4 regions of the Rhizobium sp. LjRoot98 genome follow, and region 4 is predicted to be linked to each of the others. Evidence: riboswitches for the same ligand, from Rfam matches in the RefSeq annotation. Region 4 holds a riboswitch; each other region holds the start of a gene.

Region 1 (3,659 bases), on a different contig from region 4:
GCATGGCAGGGGGACGCCTTCGGACACTTATCCCTCCGGTATCAGCCGCCTTCATTTTCGTTTCCGGAGCTTTGCACGCGGGGATGATTGGGTGGCAGCATTTCATGGTGGCTTCGTCGAGAGCTTCAATCCGGTGATCGGCTTGCTGCAAGGCCGCACTGGCCTATCCCCCGTCGCGCAGTGGCGGCTGGTGGGTGACGGCATTGCGGGGGCTTTTCTGGAGATCGGTGCCGCCTTGGGCGAAGCGGATCGCGCAATGGCCGCAGCGCTTGCCATCATCAAGAGGGCCGGTTCACCGGTATTTTCCGAGACGGCGCACTACGCCAAGGTCGGCGCTGTTTGCGATGGCATCCCCGTCGAGCGAATCTTCCGGCTGCGAAGCGGCTGCTGTCTCTACTATCGAACAGAGGGTGGGGATTTTTGCGATGTCTGCGTGCTTCTCGATGACGAGACACAAAAAAGCCGCCTGCAGGCCCTTGTCGAGCGCACAGGCGGCCTTTGATGTACTTGCGGCGCAAGCAATGCTAGCGCCGCAACGATAGGGCTTAAGCCGATTTCAGAAACCGGTCGTTCAGGTATCCCGAAATCACGCCGAGCACGATCCAGAACGCCAGTGTCGTTGCCAAGGCGGCGACCGCGAATTCCGCGCCGAGAACTGCGGGTACCGGGCTCGAGATGTCCGTCGGCTGTGGCGCTCCATAGACGTGCGGAGCGGCGATCAGGACAAGGCCGATGATCTTGGCCAGGATCTCACCGCGCAACACGACAAGATAGAGGCCGGCGACGGAGAGAACGATCGCTGCGATCCACCAGGTCTGCCGGTCGTGGAGATCAGCGGCAGGGAAGCCCGGCAATTCCGGCGGCAGGCCGATGGCGGGCAAGAGATGGATAGCCAGCCAGCCGCAGGCGCCCCAGAGAGCGCCGTTGCGCAGCGTGATGGGGTAATTGAAGGCGAGGCTGGCGCCCGCAAGCAGCAGGCCAAATCCGGCGCCGGCCACCAGATTGGCAAGCAATGTGCCGGAGAACCGGCTCATGCCGAACATGATGCCGCCTTCGTCTTCGTGCTCGCCTTCATGGGCGTAGGCGGGTGTGATGGGTGAGAGTGCCGACAGCATTTCGCCGATCAACGAGGAGCGGTCGAGAGAAGAGTGCTGCTGCTGGCCTTCGGTTGCGGCCGGTGGTTCGGCGGCAGGTTCCTTGACTTCATATTCCTCGGCATGAAGGATGAGCGGGACCACCCGCAACTCCTGCGCCGCCGTCATGAAGACGCCCGCGATCAATCCAGCCACCAATGCGGCCAGAAGCGTTTTGACAATCATTTGATACCCCCAAAATCAAGCGGAGCAGATCGATCTTTAGTGCTCAACGCTTGCTGTGTTTGAATTCCCACGGCAAAGCCCGCCCGATGCCGGAGCATGGGCGCAATCCACGGCCGCGTGATTTCCAAAATGAAACCCGCGATCCCCTATCGATAGAGTGTGGAAAGGCTGAGCTTCCCACTGCCTATATCAATGGCAGGGGAAACCGTAGGAGTGGCGGACGTCATGCGCGGTGTCGTGCAGCACGGCGGAATTGGCAAGGCCGGCACCGAAAACCAGGAAGCCGCCGATCAACAGGGCGAGAATAGCCGTGGTGATACGGTCATTGAGAGAAAGCGGGACGCTTGAAACTGTAGTCGTAGCCATGACAACCTCCGTGATGGCGCGTGGGAAATATCCCACCAATTGGGCACCATGCCCTTCATCAACCGGCAGGTTTCCTGGCTCGCGGCGTCAGGCACTTTCGTGCCAAGGAGCTTGTCTCACCTTCCCGCGGCAGAGGCAAAACGCCCATCGCCGCAGTGGCTTTTACCGGCTGAACGTACCGGAATGACAACCTCTGACCGCTCTACAGTCGCGGGGTCGGCCGTGATAAAGATGCCCAGAATGGGTCCACCCGTCACGTTCCCATTTACTCCCCGAAAGCGCCTCGCTCCCAGGGAACCAATTGATCTGCTGATGATTATGCCGTCACCCCGGTCATGTCAATTCGGCGCTGCGACCAACAATGGCGCATTGCGGCTCTTGATTTTTCCGCGCAGTGTCTAAATTTGATATGTAATACAGTACGAGATGCGCCTAAGTTGCAACTGGGTTTCTTTGAAGAAGCACTTAATGGTTGTTTGTTTAAAAAGTACTCTTTTTGCTCATGGAACAATAGTTCTTTAGGAACCTTGGTGTAGAATGCGGAGGCGCTGATACGCGAAGCATCCTCTGCAGAGAAAACCATGAAGGCGGCGAGGTCCGAACAGGAATTCCAGAATATTCTTCGCCGTTTGGGAATTGCGCTTGACGCTTCTCAGATCGGCGTGTGGGAGCACGACACACAGAAAGACGAAGTCGTCTGGGATTTGCAGATGCACCGGCTCTACGCAACCGGCAAGACGCAAAGGCGCGTCAAGGCGGAGGTCTGGACGAATGCGATCCATCCCGATGATTTTGCCCAGGCCCAGGCCGATTTCGACCGGGCGATTGCAGCCAAGGATGCCTATTCTTCGGAATACCGGATCATTTTGCCGGACGGTGAAACCCGATACTTGCGTTCACGCGCCTATTGCTTCGAGGAAGACGGCCATATCACCCTTATCGGCGCCGAATGGGATGTGACGGCGGATGTGCTGCTCAATCGCGAACTGCGACGGCAAAAGGCGATCGCCGAGGCGCGGGCCGTTGCCCTTGAAGCGAGCCGCGAGCGGATCGCATATGCAGCCGAACATGATTATCTAACAGGACTTCCCAATCGACGCTTCTTTGACAGGCGATTGGCGGAGCTTGCGGGGGAGGCCGGACCGGAAAAGCTGGCGATCCTGCATATCGGTCTAGACCGGTTCAAGCAGATCAACGACACTGCCGGCCATACGACGGGAGACAATGTCCTGATATCCTGTGCCAGGCGGATTGAAGCCAGTGTGCCTGAGAACGCATTCATTGCCCGCGTCAGCGGTGATGAATTTGCGGTTTTGATCGCAAATTTCGTCTCGCTGGATGACCTCAAAATCCGTGCAGAGCGGCTGGCGCAGCAGTTGAAGCAGTCGGTCTGGCATAATGAGGAGGTCTTGCGCACCGGTGGGTCGATCGGTGTCGCGGCTGCCAGTGGCCGCAATATTGGCAGCCTGCTGGCACAGTCGGATATTGCCCTGCATCGTGCCAAGAAGCTCGGTCGGGGACGGGTCGAGGTGTATTCGGCTCAGATGAAGGCACAACTCAATGCCGAGCAGCGCGTTGGCAGGCAGTTCGCTCATGGTTTGGAAAAAGGGGAGTTCATTCCCTATTATCAGGCTCAGGTCGATGCGCGGACCCGGCGCATCGTCGGGATGGAGGTTCTGGCACGCTGGCGCCATCCGAAACGCGGATTGATCCTGCCGGGCGAATTCATCAAGGTTGCTGGCAGTCTCGGCCGGCTGGACGATCTCGATGCTGCGATCTTGAAGGCGGCGTTGAAGGACCGTCAGGCCTGGATGGGGCAGGGAGTGCATGTTCCGCGCATTGCGGTGAATGTCTCGGCTGCCCGCCTGTCGGATCCGCTTTTGATCGACGAATTGAAACGCCTGGATGTCCGACCGGATATGCTGTCATTCGAATTGCTGGAAACCATTTTTCTCGACGACAGCGAAGATGACG
Region 2 (3,659 bases), on a different contig from region 4:
GATGATTATGGGCGGCTGATCAGCGAGGCAACCAAGGCGCTGGTCGTTTCCGGCGGCGAAAGCCAGATGGCGCTGCAGAACTCCATTCAGGCTCTGAAGCGGGCCACCGAGCGGCAGGTGTCGCACAATGCCGAAATGGAGCAGAGCGTCACCGCGCAATCCACCGTGATCGCCGGAGTGCAGAAAGACCTTGCCGATTTCGAGGCGCGGAAATTTTCCGATGCGGTCACCGGGCTCGCCAATCGCCGGGCCTTCAACAAGGCGCTCGCCAAGGTCTACGCTGATCCCGATCTGCCGCTTGCTTGTGGTATTGCCGTTGCCGAGCCCGATACCAGCCGGCGGCTGTCGGGAGAACAGGCGGCCGCATTGGCCGAACCGCTTGCCCGGCATATCGGTGGCATTATCCAGCAAGCGTTTCCCTCAAGCGAACTGGTCGCCCGTTTCGACGGAACCCGTTTCGGTTTTCTGGTGGGGACGGGTGAGGAACGGGAAGTGGTGCGGCTCGTGGCGCTGCTGCGCTCGGCCCTGCGCAGCACGCATTTTACGCATCCGAAAACCGGGCGCGATCTCGGCTGTGTCACGCTATCGGTCGGCATCTGCATGTCGGATGACGCCACCAATGCCTTCGATCTCGTTAATACGGCCGAAAAGGCGCTCGCCAGGGCGCAGGGCAAAGGTGGCGATCAGACGATCGTGCATGGCGCCGAGAGTGAGCCGCTGCCCGGGCGAGACTGGCTGATCTACAAGCAGTGATCAAAGGCTACCGATGATCTTGCGGAGCTCTGCATTGCGGGCGCCGAGCAGAAGCACGTTCTTCAATGCCTCCTTGGGGTCGCGGGTGCGAAACAGCAGTCCGTTGTCATGCACCGCACGGTTGACGGTCAACTTGCCGGCCTCTGCGTCCATCTCCGTCGCCACCGCGAAATACATCCGTGAATAGCCAAGCTTGATCTTCTCGAAGAAGTGCTGGTCGTCGCCGATATCGGAAAAGAAATTGGCAATATAGAACGACCAGCGGACGTCCTCGAACTTGGCGAATTTCGTCCGCGCGGCCGTGACATGGCAATAGCCGAGATGCGGGCTATCGGCCAGCGTCCGGTGAAAAAGCAGTTTTGGGAAGCGGATCGACCGGTGAAAGCTGTTGATCCGGTCATGTGTGACGGAGCCGGCCGTTTCCAGTTTCTTGCCGGTGCGGGCAGCGACTTCCTGGTGGGTCAGGTAGCGCTTCTCGGCCGCGCTCCATTGCTGCTGGTGCCGGTTGATCCGTCCTGTGCGCAGGAATTCGGTATAGACCGCGGCCTTCGGCGATGGTTCCGGCTTCTTGACCACAGCGGTATCGAAATATCTCAAGTTTGACATCGGCCTGTACCAGACTGCGGGTGTGTCGACAAAACACACCGGGACGGAATCGCTTATGAGCCAAAGCTACTGCGTTATGGTTAATGCAGTCTTGCTGGCTGTCAGCCTTTTGCCTCGACCGTGTGCGATGGCGATGGCAGTGTTTTCGCCGTGAAGTGTCGCAAAAGGGCTGCATCCGTGCCGATTGCCGAAGCGCTGGGCGGAAAACCGGATTTTTGCTTCAAATTCAGCCGATCACATTGTTTCTGCTTATAAAATAGTCAGGTTGACGGCGACGCCACGCAATATTTTCCGTGTCGTCTTTCTGGAATCGGATGTCGTTAACTGGCGGCTGTTTTCCAAGGTCTGAGGATTAGATGAAGACACTCAAGGTGCCGCCTTTATAGGGAAGGGCGGAGAATTGGGAAGCCGGTCGAAATCCGGCGCTGCCCCCGCAACGGTGGTGGAGCGAAACCTCGGCAAAAGGCCACTGGAGAAATCCGGGAAGGCGCCGGGACAGTCCGCAAGGACAGCTCCAGAGCCCGGAAACCAGCCTTGTGATGAAATTGATATCTGGGTTGCGGCGGGCAGCCGGAAGGAGAACCACATTAACCACGCGCTCTCCCGGCGCGGCGGTGGTTCCTTTCCTGCCTGCTGCCACCGTAAAAGTTGGCGAGCACAAGGAAATGACCATGGATCTCCGCAGCGAAGTCCTCCGAAAATTGATGAACCGCCGTGACACACATAGTCTCGAGCAGGCCTTCTATACCGATCCCGATCTGTACAAGCTCGACATGGAGCAGATCTGGTACAAGGACTGGCTGTTCATCGGCCACGATTGTGAAATCCCGAAGGCGGGCAATTATTTCACCGCCCAGGTCGGCGAATATCCGGTTGTTATCGTACGCGACCGCACCGGCACCGTCCGCGCGTTGCACAATTCCTGCCGCCATCGCGGCTCGCGCGTCTGCGCCGGCGCCAAGGGCTCATCGGCCAAGCTTGTCTGTCCCTATCACCAGTGGACCTACGAACTGGACGGCAAGCTCCTGTTTGCGCGCCAGATGGGCGAAGACTTCGACAAGAACCAGCACGGCCTGAAACCGATCCATTGTGAAACCATCGGCGGCTACATTTTTATCTGCCTGGCCGACGAGGCGATGGACTTCCAGCCGATGCGCGACATGGTCTCGTCCTATCTGACGCCGCACAATCTCAAGGACACCAAGGTGGCCTTCGAAAGCACGATCATCGAGAAGGGCAACTGGAAGCTCGTCTGGGAAAACAACCGCGAGTGCTATCACTGTGCGGCGAACCATCCGGAACTCTGCCGCACCTATCCGGAGGCGCCGACGGCGACCGGCGTGCAGGGCGCCAAGGACGATCCGGTCATCGCCGCCCATTGGGCGCATTGCGAAGCGTCGGGTTTGCCAAGCGAGTTCAAGATGGATCAGAGCGGCCAGTTCCGCGTCGCCCGCATGCCGCTAATCGAGGGTGCGGAAAGCTACACCATGTCCGGCAAGCGCGCCGTCAAGCGCCAGCTTTCCGACGATGTCAGTCAGAGCCATATCGGCACGCTGCTGCTGTTCCATTACCCTAGTACCTGGAACCATGTGCTGGCCGATCACGCCATCACCTTCCGCGTCCTGCCGCTTGGTCCGGAACTGACCCAGGTCACCACAAAGTGGCTGGTGCACAAGGATGCCGTCGAGGGAGTCGATTACAACCTTGAAGAATTGACCCATGTCTGGACGGAAACCAACGACCAGGACCGCCAAATCGTAGAGGAAAACGCCTTCGGCATCCGCTCGCCCGCCTATCAGCCCGGACCCTATTCGCCGGAGCACGAAGGTGGCGTGATGCAGTTCGTCGAATGGTACACCAACTTCATGCAGGGCCGGCTCAAGGGCATTGCGACGTCGCCATCTCTGGTTCGGGTTGCTTGACATGACGATTGTTTCCTCCTTCCGGCACTTCGACGAGCTGCAGCCGTTCAACGATCGCCAGCAATTGCTGGAGTGCATTTCCGTTACCGCGGAAGGGCCGGACGTGATGACGTTCGGCTTCAAGGCGGACAAGGACAGCTGGTTCCGTTATCTGCCGGGCCAGTTCGTCACACTCGAACTGCCGGTGACGCCGGACGATCCGGTGATGCGCACCTACACCCTGTCCTCGACGCCGTCGCGGCCGTTTTCGGTGGCCGTGACCGTCAAGGCCCAGGCATCCAGCATTGGTACACGCTGGATGTTCGACCACCTAAAGCCGGGCATGAAGCTGAAGGCTTTCGGGCCGCTCGGCGATTTTTCCTTCGTGCGTCATCCCGG
Region 3 (3,659 bases), on a different contig from region 4:
CTGTTGATGCTGGTTTTCAGCATCTCGCCAATCCTGGCGCCGCTGACCGGCAGTGCCGTCATCGAATTCTACGGCTGGCGTGGCGTGTTCTGGGCCGTGATGATCGCCGCCTTCATCGGCCTCATCCTGCTGGCGACGCAATTGCAGGAAACCCGCCTTAGGGAACATCGTGCCGAAAGCGGTTTGCGCAGCGCCATGGCGGCATATGGCCTGCTGCTCAGGGACAAGAATTTCCTGACGCTGACCTTCATCGGCGGGCTCGGTATTTCCAGCTTCCTCGTCTATCTCGCCAACTCGCCCTTCGTGCTGATCGATTATTATGGGCTGACGCCGACGCAATACAGCTTCGCCTTCTCCGTCAATGCCGTGTCTTTTTTCGCGGTATCGCAGGCGACCGGCTGGTTCGGCGAGCGTTTTGGGCTTGTTCGCGTCATGCGGATTGCCGTAACGGCCTTTGCACTGACCATGGCTGCGATGGCCATCGTCATGAGCCTTGGTTTCAACCAGCTTCCGGTCATGGCCGCGTTCCTGTTCGTCGGCTACGGCTTCCTCGGCCTGGTCATTCCGACCAGCGCGGTGCTGGCACTGGAGGATCACGGCGAGATTGCCGGCACGGCATCGTCGCTGATGGGCACGCTGCATTTCGTCACGGCCGCCGTCGCCATGGTGATCGCATCGGTGTTCTTCGACGGTACCGCCGTCCCAATGGCCATGGGCATCGCGCTTTGCGCCGTTGGCGCGCTGTTGCTCACCCAGGCCACGATCGGCCGCCGCCGCGCGGTTGCCGCTGCCGAGTAAATCGGCATTCGCAATATCCTGGAATATCGAAGGCCCGGGGCGATGCTCCGGGCCTTTTGCAATTCCTGTGACCCGGTATTAACGCCCCATTATCCACAATGCCGGAAAAATTATGTGCCAGGAGGCATGTTTCCGAAGCCTACACATTGACGTTGTTTTCACGTCGTATACTATATCTAGTGTTCAAGGTTCCTCTGACTCGCAAGATTCGGAGGCTAAGAGGGAATGCGGTGCGTTCAGCCATTTTGGCGGGGCAAATCCGGAGCTGCCCCCGCAACTGTAAGCGGCAAGTGCCTGTTTCATTTCAAGTCACTGAAGGCATCGGTCTTCGGGAAGACGGAGCAGGCGCCACGACCCGCAAGCCAGGAGACCTGCCTTAAACAAAACGTCCACGGGCGGGGTGTCCGGAAGGTCGCGTGATGTGCAGCGGAATGACTCCGCTTTGTGTTGCGTTCTTCCGATGTCCGCCAAAAAAGGCTTCGGGGTGAAGGCATGTCAGTCAATCGAATTCGCAGACCACGAGATGCGGGATCGCGATCGGCGGTACACGCCTAGCCTGCTCGCCAGCTCGCAATGAAAACCACACGATCGGATCCGCGTGCAGCGGCTCGGAACCCTTTCGTGCGCCCGCAACATCACAGACCACGAGGACCATCATGAACATCACCGTCTACAGCAAGCCTTCCTGCGTCCAGTGCACCGCGACCTATCGCGCGCTCGATCGTGAAGGTATCGACTATCAGGTCATCGATATCTCCAAGGACGAGGACGCCTTCGCAAAGGTGATCGGTCTCGGATACCAGCAGGTTCCGGTCGTGATTGCCGGCCAAGACCATTGGGCCGGATTCCGGCCGGACAAGATCAGCGCGCTTTCTTGAGTACGGTCTGACGAGCGATGGGGCTGATCGTCTATTATTCCAGTCTGTCGGAAAACACCCATCGTTTCGTCGCCAAGCTCGGTTTGAAATCGGCCCGTATTCCCGTCAGCAGTGGCGCGAAAACGCCCGATGTGCGCGAGCCTTTCGTCCTCATCCTGCCGACCTATTGCGGCGATGATGGCCGGGGCGCCGTTCCCAAACAGGTGATCCGCTTCCTCAACGATGCGGTCAACCGATCCTTCATCCGGGGCGTGATCGCTGCCGGTAACAGCAATTTCGGCGAGACGTTCGGTCTCGCGGGTGACGTGATCTCACGCAAATGCGAAGTGCCGTATCTCTACAGGTTCGAGCTTCTGGGCACCGATGAGGACGTCGCCAACGTTAGAAACGGATTGGAACGATTTTGGACGTCTCAGAGACTTTGACGCGGAATGCGGGCGCAAAACCGCTCAACAGTTTTCCTCATTCCGCTGCCGAACGCCCTTTGAAGGCGACGGAAACGGCGATTGACTATCACGCGCTGAACGCGATGCTGAACCTCTATGACGACGAGGGGAAGATTCAGCTCGACAAGGACCGGCTGGCCGCGAAGCAGTATTTCCTCCAGCACGTCAACCAGAACACCGTGTTCTTCCATAATCTGCGGGAGAAGCTCGATTATCTGGTGACCGAAGGCTATTACGAGCGCGAGGTTCTCGACCAGTATTCGTTCAACTTCGTGCGCGACCTCTACGATCACGCCTATGCGAAGAAGTTCCGCTTTCCGACCTTCCTCGGAGCCTTCAAGTATTACACCAGCTACACCCTGAAAACCTTTGACGGAAAACGCTATCTTGAGCGTTATGAAGACCGCATCTGCATGGTGGCGCTGACGCTGGCGCAGGGCAATGAAGCGATCGCCCGTGACATGGTCGACGAGATCATTTCCGGAAGGTTCCAACCGGCAACGCCGACGTTCCTCAATGCCGGCAAGAAACAGCGCGGCGAGCTTGTCTCGTGTTTCCTGCTGCGGGTCGAGGACAACATGGAGAGCATCGCCCGCGGCATCAATTCGGCGCTGCAGCTGTCGAAGCGCGGTGGCGGCGTGGCCCTGTCGCTCACCAACATCCGCGAGGCGGGCGCCCCGATCAAGCAGATCGAAAACCAGTCGTCCGGCATCATTCCGGTGATGAAGCTGTTGGAAGACAGTTTTTCCTATGCCAACCAGCTCGGCGCGCGCCAGGGGGCAGGGGCGGTCTATCTGAACGCCCATCATCCCGACATCATGCGCTTCCTCGATACCAAGCGCGAAAATGCCGACGAGAAGATCCGCATCAAGACGCTGTCGCTCGGCGTTGTCGTGCCGGATATCACCTTCGAACTGGCGAAGAACAACGAGGATATGTATCTGTTCTCGCCCTACGACGTGGAGCGCGTCTATGGTGTGCCGTTCACCGAAATTTCGGTGACGGAAAAGTACCGCGAGATGGCGGATGACGCCCGCATCTCCAAGAAGAAGATCAAGGCGCGTGAGTTCTTCCAGGTGCTGGCGGAAATCCAGTTCGAGAGCGGCTACCCCTACATCATGTTCGAAGACACGGTAAACAAGGCGAACCCGATCGCCGGCCGCATCACAATGAGCAATCTCTGCTCGGAAATCCTGCAGGTGAGCGAAGCCAGCGAATACAATGATGACCTGTCCTACAAGACCATGGGCAAGGATATTTCCTGCAATCTCGGTTCACTGAACATTGCAGCTGCAATGGATAGCTCCGATTTCGGCAGGACCATCGAGACCTCGATCCGGGCGCTGACCGCCGTCTCCGACATGAGCCACATCTCCTCGGTTCCATCGATCGAGAAGGGCAATGACGATAGCCACGCCATCGGTCTTGGCCAGATGAACCTGCACGGCTATCTCGCCCGCGAGCGCATCTATTATGGCTCGGACGAAGGTGTCGATTTCACCAACATGTATTTCTACACGGTGACCTATCATGCCAT
Region 4 (3,659 bases):
GGGCTTGCCGACATCAAGAACCGGATTGGCGAGGTCAAGCAACCCGTGCGCGTCTTTGTCTATGATTCCGGCACCGGAAAACCGTTTACATCCGGACGTTTCGGTATTCCAACCGCGATGATCGAGGCGGCCGGGGGCATCAATATCATGGAAGACGTGGAGAAAAGCTGGACCGAAGTGTCCTGGGAACCGGTAATCGAGCGCAATCCGCAAGCGATCGTCATCGTCAATTACGGCGACGTGAGCGCCGAGCAGAAGATCGCCTTCATGAAGGAAAATCCCGCCTTCAAAAGCCTTGATGCCGTCAAGAATGACCGTTTCGTCGTGCTCGACTATGTCGAAGCCACACCCGGCCCGCGCAACATCGATGCGATCGGCCGCCTCGCTGACGCATTTCATCCCCGCAACATGTAGCCTCCGCGGCCCCTAAACACCCGGCCGGGTGGGCTGATCTGCCCGGCCTTTGCTTTCTGCGGACAAGATGGACCTGACATGACCAGTGGCCGACTTCTTCTGATTGTGACCGTACCGGCAATACTGATCGGCCTTTGTATCACGGCAGGTGTCTCTCTGGGCGCTGCTCCCATTTCGTTCGTCACCGTCTGGTCCATCGTTGTCAACAAGCTGGCCCCGGGCCTGATCGAGGTCACATGGTCGGCAGGCCGCGATAGTATCGTGTGGGATGTCCGCTTTCCGCGCGTCATTCTGGCTGCATTGGTGGGTGCGGGTCTTGCCGTCGTCGGCGCCGTGTTGCAGGCTGTCACACGCAATCCGCTCGCCGACCCGCATCTGCTCGGGGTTTCCTCCGGCGGCGCGCTCGGCGCGATCCTGGCGCTGCTTCACACCGGCCTCATCTTCGGTCTCGTCACCGTGCCACTGTTTGCATTCATCGGTTCGCTTCTCGCCACTATCGCCGTCGTCGCGGTCACCCGCTTTACCGGCCAAGCGGCGGACCGGCTGGTGTTGTCAGGCATTGCCGTCGCCTTCGTTGCAACAGCTCTTGCCAATCTCCTGATCTTTCTTGGTGATCCTCGTGCCGCTCATACGGTTGTATTCTGGTTGCTGGGCGGCCTGGGGCTGGCGCAATGGCCACACCTTGTCTATCCCGCCGTTGCTCTCGGCGGCTGCCTCGTCTGGCTCATCTTGCGCGCACGGGAAATCAATGCGCTGGCCATGGGCGACGAGACTGCCGCAACGCTCGGCATCCCGGTCGTCCGCTTTCGGGCACAGTTGTTCGTGATCACCGCTCTAGTAACTGGGGTGATGGTGGCCTTTTCGGGCGCCATCGGGTTTGTCGGGCTGATGGTGCCACACTTCGTCCGGCTTGCCGCCGGTAGCGACAACGTCCGTGTTATCCCGCTGTCGGCGCTCACCGGCGCCGTGGTGCTGATCCTTGCCGATATCGCCTCCCGTGTCGTCATGGCGCCGGAGGACATACCGATCGGCGTGATAACCGGTCTGGTCGGCGGCCTTGCCTTCATTGCAATCCTGCGGCGTTAAACGGGGCCCTTGAACGGACCATTGCCGCCGCCGGATCACCAATGTGATCGTAGCTGCTGTGGAGCCTCAACAGGTTGTCCCGACGGAGACCGGGATGACCGATGGCAATGTTCCTTATCATGACAGGTCGCACGGCATGAGAACGCCACTATAGTCTCAAACGTGACTTGCACAACCGGCGCGTGCTCCGCAACAAAGGCGCGACGGTTTCCCGCAAGGGAATCAAAAGGGAACGCGGTGCGGATGTCATGCATCCAATGCCGCGACTGCCCCCGCAACTGTAAGCGGCTAGCTTCCTGTCAACACGCCACTGGGCTCCGCCTGGGAAGGCGATAGGGAGCAGCGAACCGCGAGTCAGGAGACCTGCCGTCAGCCGTTGTCATACGTGAACACGCTGGGCGGGGTGTCCTGGTGAAAGCCGAATCTTCGCCGCAAAACAATGCGGCGAAGGCGGCTTTGGTCGCGGTGACGTGCAACGTACCGCTGGAGCATTCCACCTTGTTTTCCAAACCTCACGCCATAGGCGCCTCAAAAAATGCCGCCCTCCGCCTCGATCCCAAGTATCGTCCAATTCGTGCTACATTACTGTCTGGCAGCGCACTCGCCGCCGTCCTCTTGACGGCGGCGAGTGGTGAAGCGCAGGAGGTCGTGCGAGGTAAAAAGCCACTCACAGACCAGGTCACCGAGCTGGAAACCATCAGGGTCTCCGGCAAGGGTGATCGAGTAGGGCCGGGTCCAAATCTCAAGGCCCGGTCGAACGCGGGTAGTCGCCTCGATCTCACGCCGTTCGAAACGCCTGCCAGTGTCGAGATCGTTGACGGAGACACCATCCGCAAGCGCGGTCAGACCGACGTCAACCAGGCCATCGCACGTAACGGCACAGGCATCACCTTTCTGGGCTCGCCGGGCAATGGGGGTACCTCCCTCGGCATGCGCGGCTTCACCGGCAATGGAGCCGTAGCGCGCCTTTACGATGGTACGCGCTTCTATCCCGCAGCCGGCACCATCAGCTTTCCCTTCGATACGTACACGGTCGATCGCATCGAGATCCTGCATGGGCCGGCCTCCGTTCTTTACGGCGAGGGTGCGATTGGCGGTGCTATCAACATCATTCCGAAGAGGCCGCTTACCGATAGCCGCCGCAATGAGATCGTGACGACGATCGGCACCGACGGCAAGAAGGGGCTGGCCTTCGGCAGCGCCGGGCCGATCAACGACAGCCTGGCCTATAGTCTTGATGTCAGTGCGAGGGATACGCGAGGCTGGATCGAACGTGGCGATGCGTCGAATCTCGCCATATCCGGGAGCGTCCTCTGGCAGGCCACCGATGATCTGAAACTCACTTTTTCCCATGACTACGGCGACACCGAGCCCACCGCATATTTCGGTACCCCGCTTGTCGATGGGAAACTGGACAAACGCCTGCGCAAGCAAAACTACAACGTCGCCGACGCACTCAACCGCTACCAGGACAACTTCACTCAGATCAAGGCCGAGTGGCAGGCTGCGGAAAATCTCACTCTCAACAGCACCAGCTACCGCATCTCGAGCGACCGCCAATGGCGAAACGTCGAGAGCTACCTCTACCAGCCAGCGACCAAAACGGTGTTGCGAAGCGACTACATTGCCGTCCACCATGATTATGAGCAGTACGGCAACCGCACGGATTTGGTGCTCGACAGCACAGTTGCCGGTATGGACAACAACACCGTCATCGGTTTCGACATAAACCGCATTCGCTTTGCGAACACCAACAACTCACCCTATCCGGGCGCCTCAACTGTCCCTGCCATCGATTTCGATCCAGGTAAATTCATCGGGCCAGACAACCTCCTCACGAACAACCGCAGCACGGTCTGGCAATATTCACTGTTCGCCGACAACAGGCTGGCGCTGACGGATCAGTTCTCGATCGTTGGTGGTCTGCGTTACGACAGCCCCACCGTGAACCGCTCCAACCCACAGACCGGCGTCGCTTTCGAGCGGACTTACGATTCGCTGAGCTGGCGGGTGGGTATGGTTTACAATCCACACCCCGACGTGGCGCTCTACGCACAGTACTCCGCGGCATCCGAACCGATCGGCAACCTTTTGTCGCTGTCGGATGCGCAGAAGGATTACGCACTCCCCGAGGGAGAACAGTATGAAGTTGGGGTCAA

The links. Region 4 has a riboswitch for cobalamin ahead of ACSQ3J_RS28075 (TonB-dependent receptor). Riboswitches for the same ligand answer to the same signal wherever they lie in the genome.
Region 1: another riboswitch for cobalamin. It lies ahead of ACSQ3J_RS09025 (CbtB domain-containing protein); the one in region 4 lies ahead of ACSQ3J_RS28075 (TonB-dependent receptor).
Region 2: another riboswitch for cobalamin. It lies ahead of ACSQ3J_RS03360 (aromatic ring-hydroxylating oxygenase subunit alpha); the one in region 4 lies ahead of ACSQ3J_RS28075 (TonB-dependent receptor).
Region 3: another riboswitch for cobalamin. It lies ahead of nrdH (glutaredoxin-like protein NrdH); the one in region 4 lies ahead of ACSQ3J_RS28075 (TonB-dependent receptor).

What each region holds. Positions count from the first base shown of each region.
Region 1 covers NZ_CAXUPW020000002.1:72,649-76,307, forward strand. The annotation lists gene ACSQ3J_RS09015 ((2Fe-2S)-binding protein) at 1-502, shown strand, start outside; gene ACSQ3J_RS09020 (CbtA family protein) at 546-1,319, opposite strand; gene ACSQ3J_RS09025 (CbtB domain-containing protein) at 1,509-1,685, opposite strand; cobalamin riboswitch at 1,733-2,002, opposite strand; gene ACSQ3J_RS09030 (bifunctional diguanylate cyclase/phosphodiesterase) at 2,267-3,659, shown strand, end outside.
Region 2 covers NZ_CAXUPW020000001.1:674,111-677,769, reverse strand. The annotation lists gene ACSQ3J_RS03370 (diguanylate cyclase domain-containing protein) at 1-753, shown strand, start outside; gene ACSQ3J_RS03365 (DUF6656 family protein) at 754-1,359, opposite strand; cobalamin riboswitch at 1,712-1,910, shown strand; gene ACSQ3J_RS03360 (aromatic ring-hydroxylating oxygenase subunit alpha) at 2,031-3,281, shown strand; gene ACSQ3J_RS03355 (hybrid-cluster NAD(P)-dependent oxidoreductase) at 3,283-3,659, shown strand, end outside.
Region 3 covers NZ_CAXUPW020000007.1:40,045-43,703, reverse strand. The annotation lists gene ACSQ3J_RS20915 (multidrug effflux MFS transporter) at 1-798, shown strand, start outside; cobalamin riboswitch at 968-1,191, shown strand; gene nrdH (glutaredoxin-like protein NrdH) at 1,455-1,676, shown strand; gene nrdI (class Ib ribonucleoside-diphosphate reductase assembly flavoprotein NrdI) at 1,694-2,101, shown strand; gene nrdE (class 1b ribonucleoside-diphosphate reductase subunit alpha) at 2,161-3,659, shown strand, end outside.
Region 4 covers NZ_CAXUPW020000015.1:44,015-47,673, reverse strand. The annotation lists gene ACSQ3J_RS28085 (ABC transporter substrate-binding protein) at 1-414, shown strand, start outside; gene ACSQ3J_RS28080 (FecCD family ABC transporter permease) at 493-1,500, shown strand; cobalamin riboswitch at 1,688-1,885, shown strand; gene ACSQ3J_RS28075 (TonB-dependent receptor) at 1,912-3,659, shown strand, end outside.